DNA from 3 places in the Methylovirgula sp. genome. Region 1 is predicted to be linked to each of the others. Evidence: predicted binding sites of a transcription regulator. Region 1 holds the regulator's gene; each other region holds the start of a gene.
What was found. The regulator PhoB, encoded in region 1, activates phosphate uptake and scavenging genes when phosphate is short. The targets are predictions, from matches to a motif close to TGTCATNNANCTGTCAT.
Positions count from the first base shown of each region.

Region 2: a site for PhoB is predicted at 8,145-8,161, ahead of WDN02_RS04855 (Orn/Lys/Arg decarboxylase N-terminal domain-containing protein). Genes of this name have one in related genera too.
Region 3: a site for PhoB is predicted at 4,990-5,006, ahead of WDN02_RS04425 (GNAT family N-acyltransferase). Genes of this name have one in related genera too.

Region 1 covers NZ_JBBCGP010000001.1:1,338,134-1,348,436, reverse strand. Annotated here, with positions in the region: gene WDN02_RS06630 (autotransporter domain-containing protein) at 1-1,179, opposite strand, end outside; gene WDN02_RS06625 (hypothetical protein) at 1,411-1,572, shown strand; gene phoB (phosphate regulon transcriptional regulator PhoB) at 1,625-2,413, opposite strand; gene phoU (phosphate signaling complex protein PhoU) at 2,421-3,134, opposite strand; gene pstB (phosphate ABC transporter ATP-binding protein PstB) at 3,162-3,971, opposite strand; gene pstA (phosphate ABC transporter permease PstA) at 3,968-4,807, opposite strand; gene pstC (phosphate ABC transporter permease subunit PstC) at 4,810-5,802, opposite strand; gene pstS (phosphate ABC transporter substrate-binding protein PstS) at 5,995-7,041, opposite strand; gene WDN02_RS06590 (ATP-binding protein) at 7,181-8,239, opposite strand; gene WDN02_RS06585 (cob(I)yrinic acid a,c-diamide adenosyltransferase) at 8,269-8,850, opposite strand; gene WDN02_RS06580 (twin transmembrane helix small protein) at 8,855-9,043, opposite strand; gene WDN02_RS06575 (TIGR02302 family protein) at 9,094-10,303, opposite strand, start outside.
Region 2 covers NZ_JBBCGP010000001.1:1,023,123-1,033,425, reverse strand. Annotated here, with positions in the region: gene WDN02_RS04885 (elongation factor G) at 1-401, shown strand, start outside; gene WDN02_RS04880 (IS5 family transposase) at 414-1,832, opposite strand; gene WDN02_RS04875 (fatty acid desaturase) at 2,057-3,220, opposite strand; gene WDN02_RS04870 (hypothetical protein) at 3,302-3,541, opposite strand; gene WDN02_RS04865 (deoxyribodipyrimidine photo-lyase) at 3,669-5,126, opposite strand; gene WDN02_RS04860 (N-acetyltransferase family protein) at 5,183-5,734, opposite strand; gene WDN02_RS04855 (Orn/Lys/Arg decarboxylase N-terminal domain-containing protein) at 5,745-8,102, opposite strand; partial or broken gene WDN02_RS04850 (Ohr family peroxiredoxin) at 8,210-8,605, opposite strand; gene WDN02_RS04845 (c-type cytochrome) at 8,641-10,303, opposite strand, start outside.
Region 3 covers NZ_JBBCGP010000001.1:940,003-950,305, forward strand. Annotated here, with positions in the region: gene secA (preprotein translocase subunit SecA) at 1-1,477, opposite strand, end outside; gene WDN02_RS04415 (peptidylprolyl isomerase) at 1,852-2,706, shown strand; partial or broken gene argJ (bifunctional glutamate N-acetyltransferase/amino-acid acetyltransferase ArgJ) at 2,786-4,034, shown strand; gene WDN02_RS04425 (GNAT family N-acyltransferase) at 4,035-4,937, opposite strand; gene WDN02_RS04430 (lysophospholipid acyltransferase family protein) at 5,162-5,806, shown strand; gene WDN02_RS04435 (M3 family metallopeptidase) at 5,803-7,854, opposite strand; gene mepA (penicillin-insensitive murein endopeptidase) at 7,972-8,904, opposite strand; gene WDN02_RS04445 (L,D-transpeptidase) at 9,130-9,723, shown strand; gene mutT (8-oxo-dGTP diphosphatase MutT) at 9,731-10,132, opposite strand; gene WDN02_RS04455 (HAD-IA family hydrolase) at 10,129-10,303, opposite strand, start outside.

The DNA.
Region 1 (10,303 bases):
GCCATCGCCCGGCGCAAAAATGCCGCCGGAATTAACCGTCGTCGCGCCGACCGAACCCGTGCCTGTCAGTGTCCCGCCAGAATTGATCGTCGGATCGAAGACCGAGCCCGTCACATCCAGCGTGCCACCATTGTTGACGGTCACATCGCTGCTGGTAATCGAACCCGTCACCTCCAGCGTTCCGCCGTTCACCGTCGTTGCGCCGCTATAGGTATTGGCACCGGTCAGCGTCAGCGTCCCCGGCCCATCCTGCACAATAGCGCCTAGTCCGCTGATTGTGTTGGCAAGAGTTACCGCAGAGCTCTGCACGAACGTGACGTTCGTGCTGGTCGTATCGAGCGCGATGCCGCCGTTCAGATGCCATGCGCCGGAGAGTGAAATTTCGTTGGCGCCGCCGGTGAATTCGATCGCGTCGGCCTGCGTCCCCGAGCCGCCATCGGCGAATCCGCCGGAGATTGTACCTGAATTGGTGACGGTCAGCCCGCTGCCGTCAATGCCGGCACCGCCAGCACCAGCGCTGTCAGTCCCAGCCCCGCCGTTACCGCCCTCAATCGTCCCCGAATTGATAATTGTGAGACCATTGAGCCCAGCGCCGCCAGCGTTGTCACCACCACCAATGGCGCCGCCTCTGAAGCCATTACCGCCGCTGCCAATACCTGCACCGCCACCACTACCGTCTTCGCCAATGTCGGTGCCGCCATCGCCGCCGGCGATGATACCGGAATTGATGATCGTGGAACTGGTAATCGTAAAGCCGGCGGCACCGCCGCTGTTACCGCCGGCGCCTGCACCGCCGCCACCGCCAATACCCGCGCCACCGCCGCCGCCGGCGAAGGTGGCCGCACCGCCCTGGATGGTGCCCGTATTCGTCAGTACATCAATCGTCCCGCTCCCAGGAGAGCCGGCATTGTCGCCGCCGCCGCCGCCGCCGACACCGGCGCCGCCGCCACCCTGGCCCAACCCTTGACCACCCGTCCCATTGCCGCCGTTGGCGCCGCCATGAGCGCCGCTGCCACCACTGCCGCCGCCGAAGCCACCACCACCACCGCCGCCGCCGTCGGTGGCGACGGTAGCACCATCGCCGCCAGTCACCTGCGCGAAGCTTTGCGCCGGCATAGCCACTGTGAACGTTCCGGCAAACACCAGAATCAGCGTGGCGGCGAAAACGGCTTTGGTCACAAGAGATCCCCGAACAATAATGCGCTGCGCGGCCGGTGTCCGATCACGGCGTGGAAATATATTTTAAGCCGCACGGGCCAGCGTAGCTTTTGACGTGAGCGGCACAATACGAGCTGGGTTCACAACGCCGTTATTAATGAGAACGCGGACGCTTTTCGGAATTCTGTTACACGGCGAACACACTCACGTATAAAGAATCCACGTGCTTCTGCGCATGGTCGAGGAGCAACAATGAATGCGGACCCATCGATCGCAGCAAAAGGCCGCCGCCAGCGTGCCCGTATCGCTGGCCGCCGCGCGGAAACCTGGGCCGCGCTCTATTTGCAGAAGGGTCCCGGTTCGAAATCCGCAGCGCGTAACACGGAAACCACGGTGGCCGTTAAGCTGCGATGATCTATGCAAGGCGGGGGTGGCCGAGCGTCGGCCACAGTATCGACCTGCAATCCTATTCGGTCTTGCCGAACGTCTCGTCGAAGGAATAGCCGGCGCCGCGGATCGTGCGGATCGGATCGCGCTCGCCGACCAGCGACAACGCCTTGCGCAGCCGGCCGACATGAACGTCGACGGTGCGCTCGTCGATCTCGGCCGAAAAACCCCAGATCGAATCCAGTAATTGCGCGCGCGAGAAGACGCGGCCGGGTTTGGCCATCAGATATTCGAGCAGGCGGAATTCGGTCGGTCCAAGATGGACGTTCCGATCGCCGCGGCTGACGCGCCAATTTTCCCGATCGAGCGCAAGATCGCCTGCAATAAGCAGCGCTGCGACACGATCCGGACGGGCGCGGCGCAGTAAGGCGCGTACGCGCGCCATCAGCTCGGGAACCGAGAATGGCTTGACGATATAATCGTCCGCGCCGATCGAGAGACCGCGCACCCGCTCGCTCTCGTCGCCGCGCGCTGTCAGCATGATGACTGGAAGGCTGCGCGTTGCATCGCGTGCCCGCATGCGCCGGCAGATTTCGAGCCCTGAGACGCCAGGCAGCATCCAATCGAGGATGACGAGATCGGGCGGCGACTCGACCAGCCGCAACTCCGCTTCGTCACCGCGCTCGACACGCTCGACGATGAAGCCCTCGGCTTCGAGATTATAGCTCAACAACAGGCTGAGCGCGGCCTCATCCTCCACGACAAGAATACGCGGCGGCGCGACGGCGGCGGAATTGACCCGGGGCGGCGCGGTTCGCACGTCTTGCTGCGAGCGCGCATCCGGAACTGAGACGATCTGATCGTTCATCTAGGACTCACTTCGGCATGGGCAGATAATCGGCCGCGGGCGAGGGGCCTTTCGGCCGATCCATCGGCAGACTTTCTCCGGTGACCAAATAGACAACTGTTTCCGCGATATTGGTGGAATGGTCGCCAATCCGCTCGATGTTCTTGGAGCAGAAGAGGAGATGCGCGCAGAACGAGATATTGCGCGGGTCTTCCATCATGAACGTCAGCAGGTCGCGGAAAACCGAATCTTCTAGCGCATCAAGTTCTACATCGTGCGTCCAGACCATGCGCGCGCGTTCAACATCGCGCAGTGCATAAGCATCGAGCGCGTCCTTCAACAGCATCGCGGCCGCCTCATGCATCGACTTCAGGCCGACTATGGCGCGGGGGAGCCGCGTCTCACCAGACAGCTTCAACGCCCGCTTCGCGATATTCTTGGCCAGATCGCCGACGCGTTCGAGATCGCCGGAAATACGGATCGCCGCGACGATCTCGCGCAAATCCGCCGCCAGCGGCTGGCGCTTGGCAATCGTCAGGATCGCCTGCTCTTCCACGTCGCGTTGCAGCACGTCGAGCCGCAAATCCATTGAGATCGTCACGCGCGCAAGATCGGAATCAAGCGTCGCGAGCGCATCCATCGCATTGCTCAGCATTTGCTCGGCGATGCCGCCCATTTCCGCGATCTTGCGGCCAAGGGCTTCGAGCTCGTCGTCGTAGGCTCTGACGGTATGATCGGTCATGGCAATAGGGTCCTGAAACCGGAAACCTCAGCCGAAGCGGCCGGTGACGTAATTCTGCGTCCGCTGGTTTTCGGGCGCGGTGAAGATTTGATGCGTCAGTCCAAACTCGACGAGCTCGCCGAGATACATGAAGGCCGTGTGTTCGGAGACGCGAACCGCCTGCTGCATGTTATGCGTGACGATGGCGATCGTGTACTTATCTTTCAGTTCGTCAATCAACTCTTCCACTTTCGCGGTGGAAATCGGATCGAGCGCCGAGCAGGGCTCGTCGAAAAGGATAACTTCCGGGTGGATGGCGACGGTGCGGGCGATGCACAGGCGCTGCTGCTGACCGCCGGAGAGCGACAGGCCGCTGGCGTTGAGCTTGTCCTTGACCTCTTCCCAAAGCGCGGCGCCGCGCAACGCCGTTTCCACCCGTCCTTCGAGATCGGCGCGTGACACGCGCTCGTAAAGCTTAACGCCGAAAGCGATATTGTCGAAGATCGACATCGGGAAGGGCGTCGGCTTCTGGAATACCATGCCGACACGCGAGCGCAGCAAGTTCAGATCCTGCGATGGCGAGAGAATATTCGTGCCGTCGAGTAAAACCTCGCCCTCGGCCCGCTGGCCAGGATAAAGATCGTACATGCGGTTCAACACGCGCAGCAAGGTTGACTTGCCGCAGCCGGACGGCCCGATGAGCGCCGTGACCTTATTGCTGTAGAGCGGGAGATTGACGTTCTTCACCGCATGGTGCGCGCCATAATAGAATTGCAGATTCTTCACGTCGATCTTCGTCGGAAGAGCCTTTTTCACCGGCGTGGTCGCTGCCACTACGGAAGGGCCTGCGGTCGTCATCGTGTACGTCCTTGCGAACTGAGAGTCCGCGCCAGGATCGACAATCCGAGCACGGTAAGCGTGATGAGGAGCGCGCCTGTCCAGGCGAGGCTCTGCCAGCCTTTGTAGGGGCTCATCGCGAATTGGAAGATGATCGATGGCAGGCTCGCCATCGGCGCATTGAGGTCGGTCGAGAAGAATTGGTTATTCAGCGCCGTAAAAAGCAATGGTGCCGTCTCGCCGCTGACGCGGGCGATCGCGAGGAGAACGCCGGTGATCAGTCCCGCCTGCGCAGCCTTGTAAGCGATCCGTTGCACGACGGTTGAGCGCGGCAGACCCAGTGCGCTCGCCGCCTCGCGCAGAGAGCCCGGGACGAGAAGTAGCATGTTCTCGGTGGTGCGCACGACGATCGGGATCACGATGACAGCGAGCGCCACCGCGCCGGCAATGCCGGAGAAATGTCCCATGCGCGTCACCATCACCTGGTAGACGAACAGGCCGACAACGATCGACGGTGCGCTGAGCAGGATGTCGTTGATGAACCGCACGACCGAGGCGAGCTTCGAATTGCGCCCGTATTCGGCCATGTAGGTGCCGGCGAGGATGCCGAGCGGCGTACCGATCAGGACACCAAGGATGGTGATGATCAGGCTACCGACGATCGCATTGAGAAGACCGCCTTCGCTATCTGGCGCCGGGGTGCTTTGCGTAAATACTTTAAGCGAAAGGCCGGAGAAGCCGTTCCAGAAAAGCGTAATAAGAATGAGCACCAGAAACGTCAGGCCGAAAACGACCGAGGCGTAGCAGAGGCCGAGCCAGATGGCGTTGGCGCGCTTGCGGTTTTCGTAAAGTGCCATGATTACCGCCCCGCCTGCCTCTCGAGCCGCATCAGCATCAGCCGCGAGATCGAGAGGACCACGAATGTGATGACGAAAAGGATGAGCCCCAACTCGATCAGCGACGACGTATAAAGTTCGTCAACGGCTTCGGTGAACTCATTGGCGATCGCGGCGGAAATCGTTGTGCCGGGCGCCATCAGCGACGTTGGGATCACGTCGGCATTGCCGATGACGAATGTGACCGCCATGGTTTCGCCGAGTGCCCGGCCAAGGCCAAGCATGACGCCGCCCAGCACGCCGACCCGCGTATAGGGGATGACGATGTTGCTGATCACCTCCCAAGTGGTGAATCCATTGCCATAGCCGGCTTCCTTAAGGAGCGGCGGGACCGTGTCGAACACGTCGCGCGACACGGCGGAGACGAAGGGAATGACCATGATCGCGAGAATGAGGCCGGCCGTCAGCAGGCCGATGCCGTAGGGCGGCCCGGCGAACAGGATATTGAACACCGGCACTTTGGCGAACAAACCGATCAGCAAGGGCTGAACATGTTGCTGCAGGAAAGGCGCGAGAACAAACAGGCCCCAGAGCCCGTAGATGATCGAAGGAATGCCGGCGAGAAGCTCAATCGCCGTACCAATCGGACGGCGCAAGGCATGCGGGCAAAGTTCGGTAAGGAAGATCGCAACGCCGAGGCCGATCGGCACGGCAATGACCATCGCGATGATGGATGTGATCACCGTGCCGTAGACCGCCGCCGGGGCACCATACTGGCCGGTGGCAGGGTTCCAGACATTGGTGAAGAGAAAGCGGAAGCCGAACGCTTTAAAGGCGGGAATCGAGCCGTTGATCAGCGTCGCGATGACGCCGCCGAGGAGCAGCAGGACGATGACAGCGGCGCTGAGCGTCAGCCACCGAAACGCGGTGTCGCGAAACTTGAACCCGGTCAATACGCGGGCGCGGGCGGCAGCTTCGTCAATCACGCGGCCACTCTTCACTGCTATATCCGCCAAACGTCGCCTCCGCACTTAGCGCAAGAAATTCGTTCGCGATGCGCTTCGCTTATTTTCAAGCCGCACAATCTACGCCGGATGTCGGCGCCTGCGTCATGCGTGAGACTTGCCGCGGCGATCTGTGCCCGCGGCGGTCCTTTACCGTGAGACGCGGCGGTGACGCCGCGCCTCAAACTTCCTAAGCGAAGCCGCTTAGTTCACCAGAGCCTTGCCGTCAGCTCCCTTGACGTCATCCGCCCATGTCTTCTTGATGAGCGTCACAACCGCCGCCGGGATCGGGATGTAGTCCAGAGACTCGGCCGCCGGACCGCCCTTGTCGAAGGCCCAAGCGAAGAATTTCAGCGCCGCTTTGGCGGCCGGCTCGTCCTTCGGCTGCTTCGGCAACAGGATGAAGGTCGCTGCCGTGATCGGCCAGGACGCATCGCCCGGCTGGTTGGTGAGGATCAGGTGGAAGCCCGGGGCATGCGCCCAGTCGGCATTCGCCGCCGCGGCTGCGAAAGCACCCGCCGTCGGGGCGACGACCTTGCCAGCGCCGTTGATGAGCTTGGTGTAGGTCATCTTGTTCTGGAGAGCGTAGGCATATTCGACATAGCCGACAGCGCCCTTGGTCTGGACGACATTGTTGGCGACGCCTTCGTTACCCTTGGCGCCAATGCCAACCGGCCATTGTACGGCGGTCGCGGAACCGACCTTCGCCTTCCAATCCGGCGAAACCTTCGACAGGTAGTCGGTGAAGTTGAAAGTGGTGCCCGAACCGTCGGCGCGGTGGACAACGGCAATCGCGGTCGAGGGCAGCTTGACGCCCGAGTTCAGCTTGGCGATTGCCGGGTCGTCCCAGGTCTTGATCTCGCCCAGGAAAATCTTGGCGAGGGTCGGGCCGTCGAGAATGATAGAACCGGCGGCAATGCCGTCAAGATTGATGACCGGAACGATGCCGCCCATGACCTGCGGCCATTGAACGAGACCGTTCTTGTCGAGGTCGGCAACTTCGAGCGGCTTGTCGGTCGCGCCGAAGGTCACGAGGCGCGCTTCAATCTGCTTGATGCCGCCGCCGGAGCCGATCGACTGATAGTTCAGGCTATCGCCGGTTTCGGTCTTATAGGCCGCAGCCCATTTGGAATAGATCGGATAGGGGAATGTCGCCCCGGCACCTGAGATGTCGGTAGCCTCGGCGGCGACAACGGCGCCGATAACGGCACCAGCAATCAAACCCACCTTGGCGAGGGTCTTGAAACTCATCTTAAGCCTCTCAAAACTGAGAAAATAGCGCTGTACGTCCGGCCTTCGGCCCAACCGCGCGGCCGCACCCTAGGAAGGTCGGGCAACGCATTTACGACGGTCATATGACGTTTACATGACGGGGGTCGCGACGTGCCTTTTAGCTTTCGAAAAGCGGCAGCGTCACAATGAAGGTCGCGCCTTCTTTCCATTTGGATTCAATGTTGAGGCGGCCGCCATGGCGCGCGATAATATGTTTGACGATCGCGAGGCCAAGCCCCGTGCCGCCCTTCGCGCGGCTCTGCCCGGCATCGACGCGATAAAAGCGCTCCGTCAGGCGTGGTAAATGTTCCGGCGCGATGCCTGTGCCGAAATCACGCACGGCGATATGCGCCTGGCGTCCCTGCTCGCCGAGTTCGATGACGACGCGCCGGTCCTTCGTTGCGGGGTCGGACGCGCCATATTTGATCGCGTTTTCGATCAGATTCTCTGCCACGCGCAGAAGCTCATCGCGATCACCCGGCACGACGACTTCGGCCGGCGCTTCGATGACGAGTTCGACGTCGCGCTCTTCCGCGACAGGCGACAGCGTATCGGCGATATGTTTGAAAATGCCGACGAGATCGACAGGCGTTTCCGGCCGCACATGCAGGTGCTGCTCGATGCGCGACAACGACAGCAGGTCGTCGACGAGACGCGACATGCGCTGCGCCTGCTCGCGCATGATCGCCAGAAAGCGGGTGCGCGCTTCCGCATCTTCCTTTGCCGGGCCCTCCAGCGTTTCGACGAAGCCGAGCAGCGACGCGAGCGGCGTGCGCAATTCGTGGCTGGCGTTGGCGACGAAATCGACGCGCATACGCTCGAGGCGGCGGGCATCGCTGAGATCATGCAACGATAGAAACAGCGCCCGCTCGAAATTGTCGTCGGCAAGCGGTGCGATATTGACCTCGAACAGGCGCTCGACCGGAAACTTTTCGACCCAGACGACACGCTGGCTGCGGCCCGCATCGCGCACACGGTCGATGGCGTCGAGCACATCGGGCGAGCGGAGCGTCCGCGCCAGCGGAATATCGGTTTGCAGACCCGGCAAAATGGCGTGCGCAGCGGAATTCGCCGCAACAATACGGTCATGCCTGTCGATGACAATGACAGCCTGCGGCATCGCCTCCGCAAAATTGCGGATGAGGGAACGGTCGCGATTGCGGGTCTTCTCGTCCATACCGCCCTGAAACAGGTTGTCGTCAAAATTCAAGGCACGCCGCCCGGCGTCCAAAGAACATCGCCTTCGCCGAAGCGATTGAGATGCCGCGCGGCGACGAAGAGGAAATCCGATAATCGATTAATGTATTTCAAGGCCGGTGCGCCGACGCTTTCGCCGGGCTGCGCCGTCAGCGTCACCATCACCCGCTCTGCCCGCCGCACAATTGCGCGTGCGACATGCATCGCCGCCGCGGCCTGCGAACCGCCGGGCAGCACGAAAGACGTGAGCGGCAGGAGATCGGCGTTCAGGGCATCGATTTCGTGTTCGAGGCGATCGACTTGCTGTTGCGTCACCCGCAGCCGCGACGGCGCACCCGCCCCTTCCGGCACGCAAAGATCGGCGCCGAGATCGAAAAGATCGTTCTGGATCGCGGCAAGAATCTGGGAGAGTTTAGCCTCGTTCGAGGCTTCGCCCAATGCGGCGCGCGCGACGCCGAGGAAAGAATTCGCTTCATCGACCGTACCATAGGCCTCGATCCGCAGATCGTCCTTGCGCCGGCGCTCGCCGTCGCCAAGCGACGTCAGGCCCGCGTCACCGCCGCGTGTATAAATTTTGCTGAGCGTGACCATCGGCCTACCTCCGCAAAAACAGAACGCCGATGATGATGAGAATGGCGAGTGCCTGCAATCCGACGCGCCAACGCATCAACTTTTGCGACAGGTTCGGACTGCCGCCGCGCATCATGTTCACCAAGCCAGCGACGAGCACCAGAAAGACGGCAAAAACCGCCACGGCCACAAGCACATTGCCCAACTGATGCATGGTCGTTTCTTTAGCGCGAAGTCAAACGCGTGTCACAACTTTGTTTGCGCTCAATAGGGCTTCAGCAGCCGTTCCAGATAATCGAGCTCCTCTTGCGACCGCCAGGGGTCGCTCAAGCGGCGGCGCAATTCCTCAAGCACGCGCTGCGCCCGCTCGGCCGCCGGCAGGCCTTCCATATTCAGCCGCGAGTCTGGATTGAGCACCGGATCGTTAGCCATCGGCCGGCCAAGTGGATCCTGATCGCCCGCGCCTTCGGCCTGGCCTTCGCCACTCTGGCTGCCGGGCCGCTGCCCCTGGCCTTGTCCCTTCTGCATCGACTGCGCGAGTTGATCGGCGCCTTTGCGGAGTCCTTCGAGGGCGCGGCCCTGCGAGGCGACGGCGGAATCGCCGGGGCTTTGACCCTGGCCTTGCTGGTCGCCTTGACCCTGGTCGCCCTGACCTTGTTGTCCGCCCTGCTGCTGGCCTTGTTGACCCTGTTGTCCTTGGCCTTGCTGCCCTTGCGGCTGCTGACCTTGATTGTCCTGGCTCTGGCCCTGCTGATCCTGTCCCGCCTGGCGCCCGGGGCTCAGCGATTTCTCGGCATCCTGCATGGCCTTCTGCGCGTCTTTCAGGCCGGATTGGTTCTGTCCGAATTTCTTGAGCTCGTTTTGCAGCTTCTGCAGCGCCTGCCGCAGCGCCTGCTGCTGATCGTGCAATTGCTGCGCGGTCATCGGCTGCTGCTGGCCGCTCTGGTCCGGCTGATCCGAATCCTGCGAATGCGCGAGCCGCTGCGTCTGGTCGCGCAACTTCTGCTGGTCATGTGTCAGGCGGTCGAGATCGCGCATCGCCTGATTCATCGCCTGCGTCGTCGGGTCCTGATTCTGCTGTCCGGCCTGCTGCAGATTTTCGAGCGTGTTCTGCAATTGCTCGAGCATTTTCTGCGCGTCTTCTTTATCGCCGGCATTGGCCATCTGCATCATGCGGTCGATCATGGATTGTAAATCTTGCCGGCTGACGGATTGCGGGGCGTTGGGCGAGCGCGCGCCGTCTTGCTGACGTTGCTGCGCCTGGCGGGCGGCGAATTCGCGCAAGAACTTGTCCATTGCCGCGCGCAAATTGTCGGTCAGCTTGCGAATTTCATCCTGCGAAGCATTGCGTTGCAAAGCGTCGCGCAATTTCTGCTCGGCCGAACGCAAATCCCGCTCGGCATCTGCGAGGCTGCCGTTCTCGATCTGTAGCGCCATTGCCCAGAGAAAATCCGCCGTATCCACGATATCCTTA
Region 2 (10,303 bases), 320 kb from region 1:
TCGGCTATCCGGTTGTCGATGTCGAGGTAACGCTTGTCGATGGATCGTTTCATTCGGTGGACAGTTCCGACATGGCTTTTCGCACGGCGACGCGCAACGGCATCATTGAAGGGCTGGCAAAGGCCGATCCCGTCCTGCTGGAACCGATTGATCATGTGACAGTGAGCGTGCCGAACAAATTTACCGCCGCGGCACAGCGCCTGCTCTCTGGCCGACGCGGGCAAATTCTCGGTTACGCTGAGCGCGAGAGCTGGCCCGGTTGGGATGACGTCGAAGCTTTAGTGCCCGCGGCGGAACTCGGCGATTTCATTCTGCAATTGCGCGCCGACACAACGGGCCTCGGTACGTTCACGCGTCACTTCGGCCATCTCGCTGAAGCGCGCAACGGGAAAGGGCATTAGGGGCGAAATCGTTCAAGCGACTCGGTCGTCTGTGAAGAAGGCGTCCCAAGCGGTTTCGTAATGTGTTTCCGGGGCGTTTGCGGGGCTGATGGCGATCCAGATTGCGGACAACAAAAGGTTGAACCAGGCCAAGAGGCGGCGGAAGTTGTAGCCAGCGGCGGCGAGCACGGCGTTGATCGCGTCGCCGGCCTGTCCGGCAAGATAATTGCGGCCCATGCGATGTTCAGATTTGGCATGGCCGATGACCGGCTCGACGGCCGAGCGTCTTCGCATCTCGCGCTTGATGGCATCGGTCATGCGGCGCTTTTGGCCGGCGGTATAGACCTTGAAGCGGTGTTCCTGCGGCGCATTGTGACCTTTGTAGCCGGCGTCGGCGATAATGCGCTGAAGGGCGGCGCCGACGATGCGTTCGATGGCGGGAATGACGGTGGCAAGCGTATGGCCGTCATAGGGTTTGCCGGGCAGAGCCTTGGCGTGAACGATAAATTGGCCGCCTTTCGAGTGCGCGAGCGTCGTCGCGACCGAGACCTTCACGCCGAACTCGTAAGGCTTGTGCGCCTTGCCTTTGCCGATGCATTCGACCTCTGGCGCATGCAGGCTGAAGACGCGGAGATCGGCATCGGCCGGGGTGCCTTTGATGCGGCGCAGGTTCCTGTTCTGCGCGTGAACCCGGCGCGCCAGCATCAGCTCCTTAGCGAAGGCGTCTTCGAGCGGCGCGTGGGCTTTGATCTTGCGGGCGATGTCGCGGATGGTGCGGCCGAGCTGGGTCTTCAACGTCTTCAGCGCCCGCTTTGCCCGCTTGAAGTGCTTGGCATGCGCATAGCGCTGCTGCTGGATCAAAGCGAACTTGCCGACGCGCACATAGGATTGGCGCAGCCCGACGCCATGTTTCTTGGCGAGCCGCACCAGCCGCTCGCGCGCACGATGCATCAACCGCGCATCGGTCGGGAAGGCGACCGCCTTCGGCTGCACCGTCGTGTCGACAATGACCTTGGTGAAGTCGGCGGGTTTTGCTGCGCCAACGCGCGGCGCCGTTGCAAGGCTCTCCTGCAAAAGCGCGACGAGCCTTTCTTCACCCATCCTTTGCCGCCAGCGCGTGATCGAGGAGCGATCGAAGCGAAGCTTGTGGCGGAAAAACTCCTCGCCACAGAACAGCTGATAATAGGGGTTCTCGACCCAACGATCACACAAAACCTCGTCGGAAAGATCGTGCATGTGCTTCAGGATGGCGAGCCCCGCCATCAGCCTGGTCGCCAGCGGCGGATGTCCCGGCTTGTCGCTGTAGGCGGCACCGAAGCTTGTTTCGAGAAAGCCCCAATCGATCGCCCCGGCGAGCTTCGCGAGCGGATGGCTCATGTCGACGATCTGGTCGAGCCGGGCTTTGAAAAGATCCTTCTGCCCAGTCTCGCGCTGCTCTTTCGGCCGCATCAGAATCACCCTCCGCTTCGTCCCCGAAACGAAGAGAATCACGAGCAGAGCCGCCGATCAATTTGCAAGAAAACCCATCCCCAAGCCGCCAAATCCGGCAAAAACCAATACTGGCCGAGACCCAAAAATCACTCTTAATCAGTAGCTTGGTTGTTCTTCGCGGACGACGACTCGAAAGTGCCTGAGCGCAGCCGCTGCGAAGCGGCCACGTGCTCGGCATGTCCGGACTAAGCAGCGCCCGGACTGGCTTCTGCCAATCCAGCAAGATGCATGCTGACGGAGGCAAGCAGAATCTCGTGCGCACGGGTGACGATATCGTCCAGAGACGGCGTCTTCGCGAAAATCGCCTTCGCCTCCGCGAGCAAGTTCTCACGCGTCGGAAAGTGGGGGAGTTGGGCTATGTCCAGCGCGTCTGCCACGCGGCCATGCGCGCGACTGATGATGCTCCACAACGCAGAAAGCTCCGCTCCGGTGTGGGCAGATTTTATAGAGAGTGCGATTCGCTCAGAATTGAAACGCGATGCGAGTTCCTCAGCGGCCCGGCTGATGACACGCGACCCCAATCGCTGTTCGTTGCGCAGCACCTGTTCGGGAGGGGTCTTGAGTTGCCAGACGATCCCCGGCCAGGAGAGAACCTTCAAAATATAATAGGTCGGATCAAACTCCCACCACATGAAACCCTGTCGCACGCTACTCTGATAGGCGTGATGATTGTTGTGCCAGCCTTCACCCATCGTGAAGAAAGCCAGCAGCCAATTATTGCGGGAATCGTCGCCTGTCACATATCGCTTTTTACCGCGGACATGCGCGAGCGAGTTGATGCAGAAGGTGGCATGATAGAGCAGCACGGTGCTCCAGAAAAACCCCACGATCAGGCCCGACCATCCGCCAACGACAAAGCACAGTGTGGCGACTATGAAGGCTGGTACAAGTTCCAGACGATGGAGCCAGACCAGTTCGGGATAACGCGCGAAATCGGCAATCTTGGCGAAATCCGTCTTATCGTGCTTGCGATCAAAGACCCAACCGACATGACTATAAAGGAAACCCTTGTGCCGGGGCGAATGTACATCCTGATCTGTGTCAGAGTGCAGATGATGATGCCGGTGCTTCATAGCCCACCAAAGTACGCTTTTCTGCGCGCTGCTCTGAGCAAGAAAAGCCAGCAAGAACTGGAAAACCCTGCTGGTCGAATAGGTGCGGTGCGAAAAATAACGATGATACCCGGCGCCGATTGCAAAGATGCGCACCACATAAAGGGCGATACATGTCGCGACGGCCGTCAGGGTCACGCCCGACCAGATCGCTCCGATGCAGGCTATGTGGACAAGAATAAATGGAATGGCGGAGGGGTAAACAATGTCGTCGCCCTGACCAAGTTCAGAAGACATGCGAGAAGTCCCTTAGTTCTATCGTATTTTAATTTCCGGCACCTTGTGTGGTGTCTCAGCTCTTAAAGAGCGCTTTGGCCATTAGGCTGGGTCGGCAATCGCGGTCTTTTTCCTTTTCAGTTCCTCGTTGACTGCCGTCCAGGAATCGTCTTTAGCGGCCGCAGTTCGCTTTTCCTTTTCGCGGCCACGTTCGCGTTCCCTGATGACATCGAGAACGCTTTCATAATTATCGACATAGTCCTTCGCGTTGGGTCGTGCGTCACCCTTGGACGAAAGAGCCGCGGCTAGGATAGCTGCGACAAGTTTCTCGACGTCATTCATAAGGCTCTCCTATTCTATCCAGCATATAGTGATCTTGCCGGCTCGTCCGGCATTTATTCCGCCCAGACAAGGGTCTGGAAGCGTGCACGCGGCGACCGTCGACGCGCGGCCCCAGCCGTCGCTTCGATCAACGCGTAGTCTCAAACGCCGCCAGCGCGCGCTTGCGCGCGAAATCGTGCTCAACGATCGGCTGCGGATAGGTCTGGCCGAGCCGGACGCCGGCGGCGGCAAGCTGGTCTTGTGTCGCCTTCCACGGCTTATGGATCAACGCCGCCGGGAGTCGCGCGAGCTCCGGTATAAAGCGGCGCACATAGGCGCCGTCCGGGTCGAATCTCTCTCCCTGCAGGACCGGATTGAAAATACGGAAATAGGGCGCGGCATCGGCGCCCGAGCCAGCGACCCATTGCCAGCTCACCGCATTGTTGGCGGCATCGGCATCGACCAGCATATCCCAGAACCAGCGCTCGCCCTCACGCCAGTCGATGAGCAGATGTTTGATGAGAAAAGACGCCGTGACCATGCGCACGCGATTGTGCATCCAGCCGGTCGTCCAAAGTTCGCGCATCCCGGCATCGACGATCGGGTAGCCAGTCAGACCGCGCTGCCAGGCGCGCGAGGCCTTTGCATCATGGCGCCATGTGAGCGCGTCAAAGCGATTCTGAAAATTCGTCGTCGCGAGATCGGGATGATGGAAGAGAAGATGATAGGAGAATTCGCGCCAGCCGAGTTCCGAAAAGAATTTATCGAGGTCGGTCGAACTGGCTTTCGATGTCCCGCTCATCATCGCCGCCTGCGCCGCGTGCCAGACTTGCCGCGGCGAGATATGTCCAAAGTGCAGGAACGACGACAGGCGCGACGTTGCCGGCTTATCCGGCCGGTCGCGCGCCTCGGCATAATTCGGCAGGCCGCTTTTCAGAAAATGCTTCAACGCGGCATGTGCGCCAGCTTCACCCGGCGTCCAGGCTTCGCGCAGACCGCCGGCCCAATCGGGCTTGTGCGGTTCCAGATGCAGGTCGGCAAGCGCGACGGGCTCGATGCTTTTCGGTAAATCATGGAACGAGAACGTGCGCGGCGCTGCAAGCGGCGCGTCCGGCTCGCCCTTGGCGCGCAGTGCACGCCAGAATGGCGTGAATACTTTGAACGGCGCGTTGGTCTTGCGGGCAATCGTCCATGGCTCATGAAGCAGATTGGCGTTGAAACTTTCAGCGGCGATGCCGCGTTCTTTCAACGTGCTCTTGATCGCCGTATCGATCGTGCGACCGGCTTCGTCGTAGCGCCGGTTCCAGAAGATCGCGCTTGCATGGCCGGCGACGATAAGTTCTTCGATCAGCGATTGCGTTGCGCCGCGCAGAATGTGAAGCGCACCGCCGTGCTTTCTCAGGCTCTCACCAAGCGTCTTGAGTGCGCCATGCAGCCACCATTTCGTCGCGCCACCGGGCGCGCGCAGAGCATGACTTTCGTCGTCGAAAATATAGATGCAGATGAGCGGCTGCCCCGTCTGTCGCGCGGCGTGAAGCGCGGGGTTATCCGCGAGGCGCAAATCCTCGCGAAACCAGACGATGACGGGACTGCTTCTGTCATTCAAAGCCGCCCCGTCCTTTTCCTCAGCCCTTCTGGTGGCTCACGCGACACCGAAGCGGCTCATATCTCCGGGCCGATCGACCGTTGAACCAACACGGTGTCGGTCCATTCGCCGAACCGCAGGGCCACCGCTTGCAGATAACCGACCTGACGAAAGCCGCAGGTCTCATGCAGTCGGAGCGAGGCGACATTGGCGCTGTCGATATAGCCGATCATCTGACGGAAGCCGGCGTCGGCGCACGCCTGGATCATGGCGGAGAGCAGAGCGCGCCCGATGCCGATACTGAGATGATCGGGATGGACGTAGATCGAATGCTTGACTGTGAATCTGTAAGCCGGGCGTTTGCGGAATAGGACGGCGTAAGCATAGCCGACCACGGTGCCGTCGATCGTCGCGACGATATGGGGCAGCCTGTGCTTGCGCATGTTCTTGCGCCGCGCCTTCAGGTCGTCAGCATGGAACGGCGTCGGCTCGAAAGCGCCAAGGTTACCGACGCCGTTTGCGATATGGTGATGGTAGATGCCGAGCATGGCGGGCACGTCGTCGTCGTTCGACGGGCGCAGCACGATGGATGCGGCGGGTGACGAAGCTTGTTTTTCCACGACAGTCATTCTGGTGCGGTCACTCCTGCATCACATAGGTGTAGAAACGGATTGATCCATCTGGCTCGATCTCGCGATAGAGGCCTTGCACCTCGGCTTCGAAGCCGGGAAACAGGTTGGCACTCTGTTCGAACATCTTGAGGTAGTCCAGCATCGGCTTGGCCTTTGCACCGAGACGCTCGCCGGGCACGATCGTCGCGATGCCTGGCGGATAGACAACGAACAGCGTGGTCGCAACCCGCTCCGCGATCGCGCTGATCGGCAGATAATCGACCTTGTTGCGCACGAGGGCGCGTGCGGCCTCATGTGGGGGCACGACCATCTCGGGCAGGTGCGCCCGCGCGAATTGCTGGCGCTGGAGCGTGCTGACGTTGGCATCACGATAGAAGGCATGCATCTCGGCGCAGAGATCGCGCAGACGCAGGCCGCGGTAGCGCAGGGGGCGGCGGCCGACAAACTCCGGCATGACGTCCTCAAGCAGTGCATTGTCGTCGTGCAGGCGCTTGAATGCCGCAAGCGCGCTGAGCAGCGTGCCGGCCTTGCTGGACTCAACGCCAGGCGTCAACAGGAAGAGCAGCGAATTGAGATCGTTCTTCTCCGCGACGACGCGGTTCTCGCGAAGATATTGGGCCACGGTTGGCGCGGGGATGCCGTGGTCGGCGTAAGCGCCGGTTTGCCGGTCAAATCCCGGCGTCAGGAGGATCAGTTTGTTGGGATCGGTCATGGCGAAGCCCGCCGTCACATGGCTGAAGCCGTGCCACGCCGCGCCCGGCGCGAAGGCCCAATAGCGCGTGTCGCTGGCGAGTTCGTCCGTGCTGAGGCTTTCCCATGGGACTTCGCGCACTGGATCGCCGGGTTCGGCCCCCGGGATGGTGACGACATCGGGAACGAAGGGTTCGAAGAACCAGCGTCGCGCCGGATCGGCTTCCTTCAGTTCGTATTCGCGGCGGATCGCCCGCAGCTTTTTGCGGATCTCGATGCCAAGCCGGACCGTATCGTCCCAGAGGATCATCCCGGAGCGGCCCTTCATCATCTGCGCGCCGACGTCGAGCGATGCGAAGATCGGATAGAAGGGTGATGTCGAGGCGTGCTGCAGGAAGCTCTCGTTGAAGCGGCGATGCTCCACTCTGCGGCGCTGGCCCTTGATGTGCCGGTCCCTGACGTGGATTTGCGAGGCTTGCGAGAAGCTCGCGAGCTGCTTGTGCGTCGATTGCGTCGCGATAATGCCGGGCGAACCCTCCCCGAGTTCATTCAGCCCCATGGCGAAGCGGCCGGCATAAAGCGGATGGAACTTCATGAAGCCGGCCCAGGCCTCATCGAAAAGTACATAATCGCAGAGGTGACCGATCCGGGCGAGGATCATCTCGGCGCTGTAGATCGTTCCGTCATAGGTGCATTGCTCGATGACAGCAACGCGGAACGGCCGCGGCTTTTGCCACGCTTCGGGATCGGTCACATGCGGGTTGAGGCGGATCTTTTCCCGGATCGCCGCCTCGTCCAGCGCCTCGCTGTAGATCGGCCCGATCAGCCCATAGCAATTGCGGTCCGTCTCCAGATAAATCGGGATGCCGCCACTGATCAGCAGTGCGCCGTGGTGCGCAGCCTTATGGTTGTTGCGGTCGAACAGGACAAGGTCGCCCTCCGCCACAAGGGCGCCGAGCACCACCTTGTTGGACGACGATGTTCCGTTCAGAACGAAATAGGTCTTCTCCGCGCCAAAGATCGCGGCGGCCTCTTTCTGCGCCCTGAGGGCCGGCCCCTCATGGGTGAGCAGGTCGCCGAGTTCGAGAACCGAATTGTCGAGATCGTCCCGGAACACCGCTTCGCCGAGATGCTCGACGAAGATGCGTCCGATCGGGCTGCGATTATAGAAGATGCCGCCGTTATGCCCCGGGCACGTCCAGAGCTGGTTGCCTTCCTCGGCATAGTCGACGAGCGCCCCGAAGAACGGCGTCTTTAAAGTTCCCGCATATTGCTTGAGGCGGCTGATCAGATTGCGCGCAATGAACTCCGGCGTCTCTTCCGAGAGGAAGATATAGCCGTCGATAAAATCGAGCACCTCAACCGGGATATCCTCGAGACGCTTGCGGCGGACGAGGATCACAATCGGCATTTCGAGGCCGCGGCGGCGCATCAGATTGATCAGCGCGGCCGTCTTGCCCTCAAGCCCGCGCTTGCCCCAATCGACCACCATGCAGCCGATCGCGGCATCCGTTTGGACCGCGAGTTCGGCGTCCTCGACCCGCCGGGCTTTGACGACCTCGAACCCGTCATCCTCGACGGCTGCGACGATGGCCTGAAGGCGCATGCCCTCGAGGTCGTCGGCGTCGAAGCCGGGTGCGCAAAGTAGAAACGTGAAACGCTTGAAAAAATCCATCGCCATGCCGCCCCTTGTCCAGACGCTTGGTCGGATCGTTCCATGACAAAAGCATGACAGACTTCCATGACGCCGCGTTGTTCTTGGGACCGGCTGCTTTTGGTGGATCAGACGAGATTGGTTTCAACCGCGATGTTGCCGTGTGTCGCCTTGGAATAGGGGCAAATCCCGTGCGCCGTGCGGATCAAGTCCTCCGCGACCTCGCGGTCGAGGCCCGGCAGGCTGACGTCGAGGCGCGCGGTGAGGAAGAAGCTGCTGCCATCGAGATTGAGCTTGATCTCGGCGTCGACCGCCACTTGCGCCGGGAGCTTGATTTTCTTTTGCGTCGCCGCCAGCTCGATCGCGCCCATATAGCAGGCCGACCAGGCTGCACCGAAGAGATCCTCGGCTGCCGGGTGGGGCTAGGGTATCTTGATGTTCAGGAAGCCGTCGCTGCTATGGGTGGCGCCGTCATGGCCGTTGGTGTTGTGGGTCTTGCCGGTGAAGAGAACCTTGGCGGTCATGGAGGAAGTCCTTTCAGGTTTGGACCGGAATTAACTCAGTCTTTCTGGTGGCTCAGCGCCCAGACATAGGATGCGACGGCGACGATATCGGCGCTGGTCAGCGGCGCGCCGCCTTTGGCCGGCATGACGCCGGGATAATTCATCGGCTTCGGCACGCCGTCCGTGATCGTTTTTTCGAGGCCCGCGAGGCTGCCGTCGCTCCAGATTTTTTTCGGCGTTGTCAGATTGGGGCCTTGCGACGTGCCCTTGGCGTCGGAGCCATGACAGCCGGCACAGGTGCCGTAATCCACCTCGCCGTGGAAGATACGCTCGCCGAGCGCAAGCTGATCGCGCGTCACGCCCGGCGCCAGAGGCAAGCCGGCAATATCCACGCGCCCGGCATTGGGATGAATGCCTTCCGGCGGCAGCGGATTATTTGCCTCGGCAATGACATTCTCGGTGCCGGGCGCCGCGGCGACCCGTGCGTCCGGCGCACCGTGATAGGTCAGGCGCCAGATGCGGCCGTGGATGTCGTCGGAAATGTAAATCGCGCCGTCGAGCCCCGCAGCGAGGCCGGAAGGCCGGAAGGCGGCCCGGCCGGGTTCGACGTATTGGCCGGCAAAGCCGTCGGCGAAAATAACGAAGTCACCCGCTGCCTTGCCATCCTTCAGCGGCTGGAAGACGACGTTGTAGCCGCCCTGTGGCAGCGGCGCGCGATTCCATGAGCCATGGAAGGCGAGGAAGGCCCCGCCGCGATAGGCTGCCGGAACCTTCGCATCATTGTCGATCAGCAGATCGTTCGGCGCCCAATGCGCAGGAAAGAAAGCAACGGGCAGTTTCTTCGTGGCGCAGACGCCCTGCGTCTTGCCGCCGTCGCCGCCATATTCCGGCGCCAGTATGAGCTTCTTCTGCAGGCCGTCGTAATAGCATTCCGGCCAGCCGAAATCGTCGCCCTTGTTTGGCTGGAGGAGCAATTCGGCCGGTAGTTCGGCGCCTTGCCTCGGATTATAGAGCGACGGCCAGTTCTGCCAAAGCTGATCGCGGCCATGCTGCGTCACATAGAGGCGGCCGGCGGCATCGAAGCTAAAACCTTCGCCATTGCGTATGCCGGTTGCATAGCGTTCCGCAGGCGAGAATTTCTGCGCTGTCTTATTGGCGTCGTAGCGCCAGGTGCCACCACGCGTTTCGAGTTCCGTGCAGGGTTTGATGCCGGGCGAGTTCTGCACCCGGTTCTGGCCCTGGCAGCTATTCGTCGCCGTGCCCATGTCAATGAACATGTTGCCGGATTTATCGATGATGAACGGGTGCATCGGATGGTCGCCGCCGAGCGGCATGCCGGAGAGGACGATCTTGTATGTGTCCGTCGGCGCGATCGCGTCTTTCGGCAGGGCGAAGCGCACGATCTTATCGTTCTCTTCGGCATAAAGGCCGCCGTTGTAATAGTAGATGCCGGTGCCACCGGCCGAGCCTTGCGCAATGCCGTCGCCGAAGCGCTTGACGATGTCCGCGTGGCCCGTCTCCTTGCTGTCCTTCAGCGCGAGGAGGAAGCCACCCGCCGGCGGCTTGTCGTTATCGTAATACACGCCGCTCCAGGTATTGATGTAGAGCACACCGTTCGGCGCGACGACCATCTGTCGCGCGTGGCCGAGCTTGTCGGCAAAGATCGTCGCGCACCAGCCGGGCGAGAGTTTCAGGCCGCCGTTATCGCCGGGGCAAGCA
Region 3 (10,303 bases), 400 kb from region 1:
ACACGGCAAAAAGTTTCGCCGGCTTGCCAGCGCGTGCCGCGGCATAGAGCGGCTGCAACGCGGCCGGAGCGGCAAAGTCGATCTGCTTATAGCCTTTGGTCTTCAGAAATTCGGCCAGCGCCTCGGACTTCTCGATCGAGGTCGTGCCGACGAGCATGGGCTGCATCTTTTGATTGGCAGCATCGATCTCGGCGACGATGGCGCGCAATTTCTCTTCGGCGGAGCGATAGACCTCGTCATCCTCGTCGAAGCGGCTCACCGCTCTGTTGGTCGGAATTTCGACCACGTCGAGATTGTAGATTTCGGCGAATTCATTGGCCTCGGTCGAGGCCGTGCCGGTCATGCCGGAGAGCTTTTTATAAAGCCGGAAATAGTTCTGGAAGGTGATCGACGCGAGGGTCACGTTCTCCGGCTGAACCTGCACGCGCTCTTTGGCTTCGAGCGCCTGATGCAGACCTTCCGAATAACGTCGGCCGGGCATCATGCGGCCGGTGAATTCGTCGATGATGACGACTTCGCCGTTGCGGACGATGTAATCCTTGTCGCGCTGGAAGAGCTTATGCGCGCGCAAGGCCTGATTGACATGATGGACGATGGTGACGTTGCCCGCATCATAGAGCGAGCCGTTTTCCTCGCTCATCGCACCGCTTTCGCGCAACAATTGCTCGATATGCTCGTTGCCAGCCTCGGTGAGATTGACGGTCCGCTGTTTCTCGTCGAGGTCGAAATCCTCCGCGGTGAGACGCGGGAGCAATTTGTCGATCGAGTTATAAAGCTCCGACTTATCGTCCGACGGGCCGGAGATGATGAGCGGCGTGCGCGCCTCGTCGACCAGAATGGAATCGACCTCGTCGACCACCGCGAAGGCATGGCCACGCTGAACCATCTGGTTCAGCTCATATTTCATGTTGTCGCGCAGATAGTCGAAGCCGAATTCGTTGTTGGTGCCGTAGGTGATGTCGGCGGCATAGGATTCGCGGCGCTCGTTATCGTCCTTGCCGTGAACGATCGTGCCGACGGTCATGCCGAGGAACTTGTAGATGCGCCCCATCCACTCGGCATCGCGCGTGGCGAGGTAATCGTTGACGGTGATGACATGGACGCCGGTGCCCGGCAGCGCGTTGAGATAGGCGGCGAGCGTCGCGACCAGGGTCTTGCCTTCGCCGGTGCGCATCTCGGCGATCGCACCCTCATTGAGGACCATGCCGCCAATGAGCTGGACATCGAAATGGCGCTGGCCAAGCACGCGCCGTCCGGCCTCACGCACCGTCGCGAAGGCTGGCACGATCAAATCGTCAAGGCTTTTACCCGCTGCGAGTTCGGCGCGGAACTTTTCCGTCTGCGCCCGCAATTCTTCATCGGTAAGTTTCTGAATTTCCGGCTCGAGCGCGTTGATCGCCGCGACCTTCGCGCGATATGTCTTCAGACGCCGTTCGTTCGACGACCCAAAGATTTTCTTAGCTACCGAGCTAAACATTCAAAGCCCTTTCGCGGACGACGCGACGTTCAAACCCTTGATATAACGGATGCGGTGCGCCCCTGCGCACGCGGGGCCCATGCAACCGAGCCGACGCTAACTTCAGACTTAACTGCGTCTGTTCCAACGCGGCGAAATCGAAAGGCGCCAACCTGACGGCGGCGCATTGCCGCGACCCCGACGCTGGGCTGCTGGAGAGATAAGAGGGGGGGTCCGCCTTGTCAATCAAGCCCGTTCGCGAGGCTATTTTGCCATTTTTCCAGTTTCGGGCTTGGCGGATGATCGCGGCACATTTAAGCCCGAATTGCCGTTCACGAGCGGCCCAACTAGCCAAGTAACTGGCAGCCAAGCGACCTATGGTGAGGAGCCTCCGCATGAATTTTCCGAAAAAATTGCACGTGGGCGCCCTTAGCGTCGGCTTGATGCTGGCGACATTCGCCCCGATCGCGCAGGCCGAGGCGGCGCAGGTGCTGGCGACAGTCAACGGCGTCAACATCACCGATGACGATCTGCGCATCGCAGCGGAAGACCTCGGCGATAGCGTGCCGCGTCAACTCGATGCCAAGGGGCGTCAGCAATATCTGCTCGACTACCTGATCGACGGCACGCTCGTGGCGCAAAAGGCGCAGCAGGAAAAGCTCGATCAGGGTCCGGACTTCGCCAAGCAGCTCGCCTATTATCACTCTAAGATTCTCATGGAAGCGCTGCTGACCAAGATCGCCCGCGAGGCGGTGACCCCGGATAATCTGCAGAAAACCTATGAGCAGGCGGCCAAAGCGCAAAAACCCGAACAGGAAGTGCACGCCCGTCACATTCTCGTCGCGACGGAGGCCGAGGCCGACGCGATCGAGAAACGGCTGAAGGCCGGCGAGGACTTCGCCAAGATTGCCAAGGAATTGTCGAAGGATACCGGTTCCGACGGTGGCGACCTCGGCTGGTTTACACGCGAGAAGGTGGTGCCGGCTTTTGCCGACGCGGCTTTCAAGCTGAAGCCGGGCGAAATCTCGCCGCCCATTAAGAGTGAATTCGGCTGGCATGTCATTCAGGTGCTGGCGATCCGGGATACCCAGTTCCCGCCCTTCGATCAGGTCAAGAATCAGGTGACGTCTTACGTCGTCCAGAAGGCGCAGACGGAATATGTCGAGAACCTGCGCAAAGAGGGCAAGATCGTCCGCTTGACGCAATCCGCCGCGCCCGTCCCGCCGGCTTCGATTCCTGACAAAAAGTAAGCGCGGTTTCGGCGCCGAAATTTCATCGACCCGTTACAGATGATCGGCTATGCACGGGCCTCACTCAGATGGCCCTTGCATGTCCGATCAATCCAAAGTTTCCCCGCTCGCTCCGACAAGCTTTCCCGACATCCCGCCGGTTGATGGCGTGCGATTCGCGACGGGCGCTGCCGGCATCCGCTACAAGGGCCGCACCGATGTGATGCTCGCGCTGCTCGATAAGGGCACGGAAGTCGCGGGCGTCTTCACCAAATCCAAATGCGCATCGGCGCCGGTCGATTGGTGCCGCGCGCAGCTCGGCCGCGGCAAAGCCCGCGCGCTCGTCGTCAATTCCGGCAATGCCAATGCTTTCACCGGCAAGACCGGCGCCAAAGCGGTGAAACGCACGGCAGACCTCGCCGCCACTGCCGCCGGCCTGCGCGCGAACGAAGTCTTCATTGCCTCGACAGGCGTCATCGGCGAACCGCTCGACGCCGAGAAATTTGTCGGCGTGTTCGAGACGCTGGTGAGCGAAGCCGCGCCCGATGGGCTCTTCGGCGCCGCCAATGCGATCATGACCACGGACACGTTCCCCAAGGTTGCGACGGCCAAGGCATCGATCGGCGGCGTCGAAGTGACGATCGCCGGCATGGCCAAGGGCGCCGGCATGATCGCGCCGGACATGGCGACCATGCTCTCCTTCATCTTCACCGATGCACCGATCGCCGCCAACGTGCTGCAAAAGCTTCTCGATAAAGGCGTCGAGCCGACGTTCAACGCCGTCACCGTCGATGGCGATACATCGACGTCCGACACACTGCTCATTTTCGCGACGGGCGCGGCGGCAAAGCATGGTGCCCCGCGGATCGACAAAGCGAGCGACCGGTGGCTGAAGGATTTTCGCGAGGCGCTCGACAATGTGCTGCGCGATCTCGCCTTCCAGGTTGTGCGTGATGGCGAGGGGCGCGCGCAAATTTGTCAGCATCACGGTTAAGGGCGCGGCAAATCGAAAATCGGCGAAGATCATCGCCCGCTCGATCGCCAATTCGCCGCTGGTCAAGACGGCGATTGCCGGCGAAGACGCCAATTGGGGTCGCGTCGTGATGGCCGTCGGCAAGGCCGGCGAACCAGCCGAACGCGATCAACTTGCGATCTGGTTCGGTGACATTCGCGTCGCGCACAAAGGGCTGCGCGATCCAGCTTATGACGAACAGAAAGTTGCAGCGCTGATGCGCCTGCCGGAGATCGCCGTCCGCGTCGATCTCGGCGTCGGCCCGGGCGAGGCCACGGTTTATACGTGCGATCTGACAAAGGAATATGTCGAGATCAACGGCGACTATCGCTCGTAATCACGCCGCGGCGCTCTCGCCGGCGTCGCCGCCGTAATAGGCGATGTAGCGCTGCTCGATTTCAGCGATCGGCATCACCGTGAACACATCGATCGTGCCGAATTGCGGATCGATCACCGCGCCTTCGCCGAATTTCGCGCCGACGCGCAGATAGCCCTTGATGAGCGGCGGCAACGCGGCCAACCCCCGGCGCTGGTCGATCGCGCCCTTGTCGAGCACATCCATCGGCACCGCGCGGCCAGCGCGCGGACGCACCTGCCATTCGTTCTCGGCGGAGGCGTGATGATGCAGGAAGCTCAAGGGCAGCGCCAGGGCAAGCGGGTTGATACCGGGCAGGCTGGCGCAACCGAACATCACATCGACGTGGTAGTGCTTGATGTAGGTCCAGAGGCCGCGCCACAAAAGCTCGATCACGCGCTTCGAGCGGTATTTGGCATGAACGCAGGAGCGGCCGAGTTCCAGGAATCTCTTGCCGGAATGGCGGGCCAGCAGCGGCGCGATGTCGAACTCGCCCTCGCTGTAGAAGCCGCCATGTTCCGCCGCGACCTCGCTCCGCAGCAGCCGATAGGTGCCGACGATCTTCGGCTTGACCCGGCCAAAAGCATTGCGGGCGGCGAGATCGACGATCAGCAGATGATCGCAGAATTTGTCGAAGGGGCAGATATCGCGCCGCACCAGTGCCCCCGGACCGTGGGCGATGGCGCCGCCTTCTTCATAAAAGACCTTGTAGCGCAGCCGCTGCGCCTTGCGGATTTCCTTGCGGCGGGCGATGCGGATTTCGAAATTGCCGAACCGGCCCAACACCCGCGGCACATCGCCGGGCGCCGCGCGCTTGGCGCGCATCAGGCGCCGCGTCGGTGAGAAGGGGATGACGGCGCCGAAGGACGGCTCTATCGGCCACATGTTTTATCGAATCATCCGCTCAGATATGATCCGGCCAAGCTAACCAGCCCGAACGAAACTTTGATGACGCGGGGTTCCGCGCCCATCCGCCAAGGTCTTATCCCATTTCGTACCTGATTTCACGCAGCCTTTTATGGGCCGGGGTTTGCCTGAGGGCGGCAGCGCTGTTCCTGACAATTTTCAGCTCATTTTTGCTGTTCGCGCCCATTCAATGGGTGCTGCTCATGGCCGCGCCGCGCCACAGTCAGGTCTTGCCGCGGCTTTTCTACGGGACGGTCCTCTGGCTGGTGAACGTGCGGGTGAAGGTGAGCGGTCGGAAACCCGGCGAGATCGCTGCCCTGGTGGTTACCAATCATGTCTCGTGGACGGATATTCCAGCACTCGGCGCGCTATTCCCGGCCGCCTTCGTCGCCAAAAGTGAGGTCGGGCGCTGGCCGATCATCCGCACGTTCGCGCGGCTCGTGAATACGATCTTTGTCGATCGAACCGCGCGGCGGACGATCCCAGCGACGAATGCCGCCATGCTGGCGGCGATCGCGAAGGGCGTGCATGTCGTCCTGTTTCCCGAGGCGACGACTCATGCGGATGGGCCGCACCTGTTTCATTCCGCGCATTTCGCAATCGTCGAGGACTTGGAGAAAAGCGGGCAAGCTTACGCTATCCAGCCTATCGCGATCCGCTATTCGGCGCCCTATGCGCCCTGGATCGGCGATGACGCGCTGCTGCCGCACGTCATCACGCTGATGAAAAATCCGCCTCTCACCTGCGAACTGATCTTCTGCAATCCAATTGTGCTCACAGCCCCGTTGACGCGCCGCGCGGTGGCGGAAGGATGTTTCGAGCGGATTACGGCAGCCTATCGCGCCTAAACCTCGATTAGCCCGCGCTTCTTGAGCAACGGCTCTGTCGCGGCCGGACGGCCACGGAACGCCACATAGGCCGCCTCCGGATCGGCACGATTGCCGGCAGAATAGACATATTGTTTCAGACGCGTCGCCACGGCGGGATCGAAAATATCGCCCGCTTCCGCGAAGGCAGCAAAGCCATCCGCATCGAGAACTTCCGACCACAGGTAAGAGTAATAGCCCGACGAATAGCCGTCGCCGGCGAAGACGTGGGTGAAATGCGGCAGACGGTGACGCATCGCGATCGCCGCCGTCATCCCGAGTTCTGCGAGCTTGGCCTGCTCGAACGCAACAATGTCGAGATTGTCCAAATCTGGCGTGCTATGCAGCGCTAGATCGACGAGCGCCGAGGCGGTATATTCAACAGTAAGAAAACCCTGATTGAACTGCCGCGCCGCGATGACCCTCTGAATCAGAGCTTCGGGCATCGGCTCGCCTGTCTGATAATGGCGCGCGAAGTGGCGCAGGATTTCGCTTTGCTCGAACCAGTGCTCGTAAAGCTGCGAGGGGAATTCGACGAAATCCGACGCGACATTGGTGCCGGCGAGCGATGGGAACGTCACGTCCGACAACAGCCCATGCAACGCGTGGCCAAATTCGTGGAAAAGTGTGCGCGCGTCATCGAAGCTTAAGAGACAAGCCTCGCCGGGCGCCGGCTTCACGAAATTCAACACATTGACGATGATCGGCAGGATCTCGCCGTCGAGCTTCTGCTGATCGCGATAGGCGCCCATCCAGGCGCCGCCATGTTTCGAGGCCCGCGCAAAATAATCGCCAATGAAAAGGCCGATGGTGCGCCCCGCAACATCGCGCACGGTCCAGACGCGCGCGTCGGGATGATAGAGCGCGATATCTTTGCGTTCCTCGAAGCTCAGGCCGAAAAGCTTTTGCGCGGTGAAGAAGACCGCGGCAATCATCTGTTCGAGCGGCAGGTATGGTTTGAACGCCGCCTCGTCGAGATCGAACGCCGCCTTGCGGCGCTTCTCGGCATAATAACGCCAGTCCCACGGCCGAAGCGTGAAATTGCCGCCTTCCGCCGTGACGAGGTCTTGCAGCGCCGCCTGTTCGCGCAAAGCGCGCGCGCGGCCGCGTGTCCAGACTTCATCGAGCAAGCTTTGCGCCGCGGCCGGACGTGCGGCCATCATGTCGGCAAGGCGATAATCGGCATAGCTGGCATGGCCAAGGCGCCGCGCTTTTTCGGCGCGCAATTTCACCATCTCGGCCGCGATGGCGCGATTGTCGCTCGGGCCATCATTCTCGCCGCGCGCGACCCAGGCGCGAAACACCTGTTCGCGCAGATCACGCCGTGATGACATTTGCAGGAACGGCTCGATCGACGAGCGCGCCAGCGTGACGACATATTTGCCTTCGTGGCCGCGTTGCGTCGCTGTCTCGGCGGCGGCAGCGCGCTGCCAATCCGGCAGGCCCTCGAGATCGGCTTCGTCGAGGATCAACGCGAAAGCATTCTCATCGGCGAGCACGTTCTGCGAAAATTGCGTGCCGAGCGTCGCAAGTCTTTCGCCAATCTCGGCGAGCCGCGCTTTCGCGTCTGGCGATTGCCCGGCCCCGGCGCGACGGAAGCCAATGTGATGACGCTCCAGCGCGCGCAATTCCTCTGTGTCGAGGCCAAGCGTGTCTCGTTGCTGCCACAACGTATCGATCCGCGCGAACAGCGCATCGTTGAGATGAATTTCGGACTCATGCGCGGCAAAGAGAGGCGCGACATCGCGCTCAACCGCTTCGATGTCATCGTTCGTATCAGCGCCAGTGAGATTGAAGAAGACACTCGCGATCCGGCTGAGAAGCTGACCCGAGCGCTCCAGCGCCACGATCGTGTTCTCGAATGTCGGGTTCGCCGGATCATCGGTGATCGCGGCAATCTCGGCTTTATGCGCGGCGAAAGCCTGCGCGAAAGCGGGCGGAAAATCATCCGGCTTGATCGCCGCGAAAGGCGCCAGGCCAAACGGGCCAGTCCAGTTTTCGAGCAGGGGATTTTGCGTGTCGTGCGTCATCGGTCATCCAAATTGATTGATCCGATGAATATGGGCGACCGGACGTCGCCGCGCTACCTCTTCTCAATCAGCGCGGGATTTCTTACGAAAAACCGGCGTCCGCTTTTTCGTATCCCGCTATCTCTGCGTGAGAACCGTCCGGCAGGCGGCGGGGAGATCAGCCAGCGTCAACGCCGGCCGCGGCCGCACTGGGCCAAGCTGTGGACGCGGATGCAATATGCCCTCCGAAAACCAATAGGCGAGCGATGCATGGTCGCACCCGTCGCCCGGTGGCACCGGATCCTGCCCCTCGCAGGACGCTTCGCCAGCCGGACAGACAAGCCGGACATGGAAATGGTAATCGTGACCGAAGAATGGGCGCACCTTATGCAGCCAAGCGCGATCCGGCCCAGCCTCGCGACAGAGCGCTTTCTTGATCGCTGCGTTGACGAAGATGCGCTGGACCTCCGGGTCTTCGGCGGCGGCCTTGATCACTTCGAGGTGGCCCGGCGTCCAATAGCGCGGATCGACATCCAGCCGGTCTGCCCGCACGACGTTGGTGGACATCATCTCCTCGCGCTGCTCCCGCGAGAGTGTGTAAGGTGGCATCGGCTTCAGCCAGATATCGACGTCGAGGCCGATCTGATGCGAGGCATGGCCGGTGATCATCGGGCCGCCGCGCGGCTGCGACATGTCGCCGACAAGAATGCCCGGCCAGCCGCTGACGCGCGGCACCTCGCGCGAAAAACGTTCAAGGAATGAGATGAGCTGCGGCGTGCCCCAATTGCGATTGCGTGACAGCCGCATGACCTGCCAGTCCGGCCCATTGACGGGCAGCGCGATACCGCCGGCAAGACAGCCGCGCGAATAAAACCCGATGCTGCGCGTTGCCGCCTCACTTGGCGAGAGAACACGGCCGAAGAGCTGCTTGGCGGGCGTCGAAGGCCCGGCATGCGTGAGGGGAGGCAGTTTTCTCGCGTGCAGCGTTCCGAGATCCTGCGCGCTGCCCTCGATGGTTGCGAGGCCAGTGACACTCAAAACTCCGAGAGCGAGAACCAGAAACCTGCGCATGTGCCTGCCCCTCCACGCCGGCATGTAATCCGCCGGCGGAATGTTTGCGCGACTCTGCTTAACGCTAACTATTTACGACGAGAGAATTCACCGCGTCCTCCGCCGCGTTAATGTGGTGCCCCGTCAACCTTACTTGCACACAGGAGTTTACGCAGCGAAGACAGTGTGACACGAATACAGCATTCCTGTGGTAACGCGGTGCCATGCACCGCTTGGGGATGCGTAATGCGTAAGTCTGCCGGGTTTTTTCTTGCGCTGGCCGGCGTGTTTCTATTGTCGCCCGCGCAGGCCAAAGTCATGATCGACATCGATCTGAGCGCCCAGACGATGCATGTCGAAGGCTCGGGCGGTACGTATGATTGGCCGATCTCATCGGCCCGTGACGGTTATGCGACGCCCGATGGTACCTTCTCGGTGCAGAGCCTCCAGACGATCCATTATTCAAAAAAATATTATCACTCACCCATGCCGCATTCGATCTTCTTCGACGGAGGCTACGCAATTCACGGCACTTACGAGACCGCGTGGCTCGGGCGGCCGGCGTCGCATGGCTGCGTACGGATTTCGCCGCAGAACGCGGCGACACTTTTCGAAATGGTGAAGGAAGAAGGCGCGATGATCCATATCACCGGCCAGCCGCCGGAAACGCATTATGGCTCGGTCCAGCACCGCCATCGTATTTATGCCGCTGCCCCGCGCGCTTGGGGCGCGCAGGCGCCGGGCTATAGCGGCGGCTGGGGTTACGCGCCGCAACGGCCGCAATGGGACGAGAGCCCGTATGGCCAAGAGCAAAATTACTATTATGGCGAAGACCAGTAGCCGCGCATCAGGTCAATAGATCGAGCAGCGCCGGAATGAGCGGCGCATCGGCCGGCGGCATCGGATAATCGCGCAGATTGTGCGGCCTGACCCATTTGAGCGCCTGAGCCTCGCGCGACATGAGTTGCCCGCGCCAGCGCCGGCAGACATAGAGTGGCATCAGCAGATGGAAATCCGGATAAGCGTGGCTCGCGAAGGTGAGCGGCGCGAGACAGGCTTCCTCAACCTCGATTCCAAGTTCTTCATGGAGTTCGCGGATCAACGCGGCTTCCGGGCGCTCGCCCTCATGCAGCTTCCCGCCGGGAAATTCCCAGAGGCCCGCAAGCTGCTTGCCTTCCGGGCGCTGGGCGATCAGCACGCGGCTGTCGGCATCGATGAGCGCGGCAGCGACGACAAGCAGCAACCTCATGCGACCGCCTGACTAGCGCGCAGCTTTTCAATCGTACCAGGCAAATCCGCCATGCTTGTCAACACCGCGTCCGCGCCCGCCGCGTGCAAGGCTGCCACGAGTGTATCATCGGCGTGACTTGCCCCGGCAAAGCCGACGACAGACATTCCGGCCCGGCGTGCCGCGAGAACG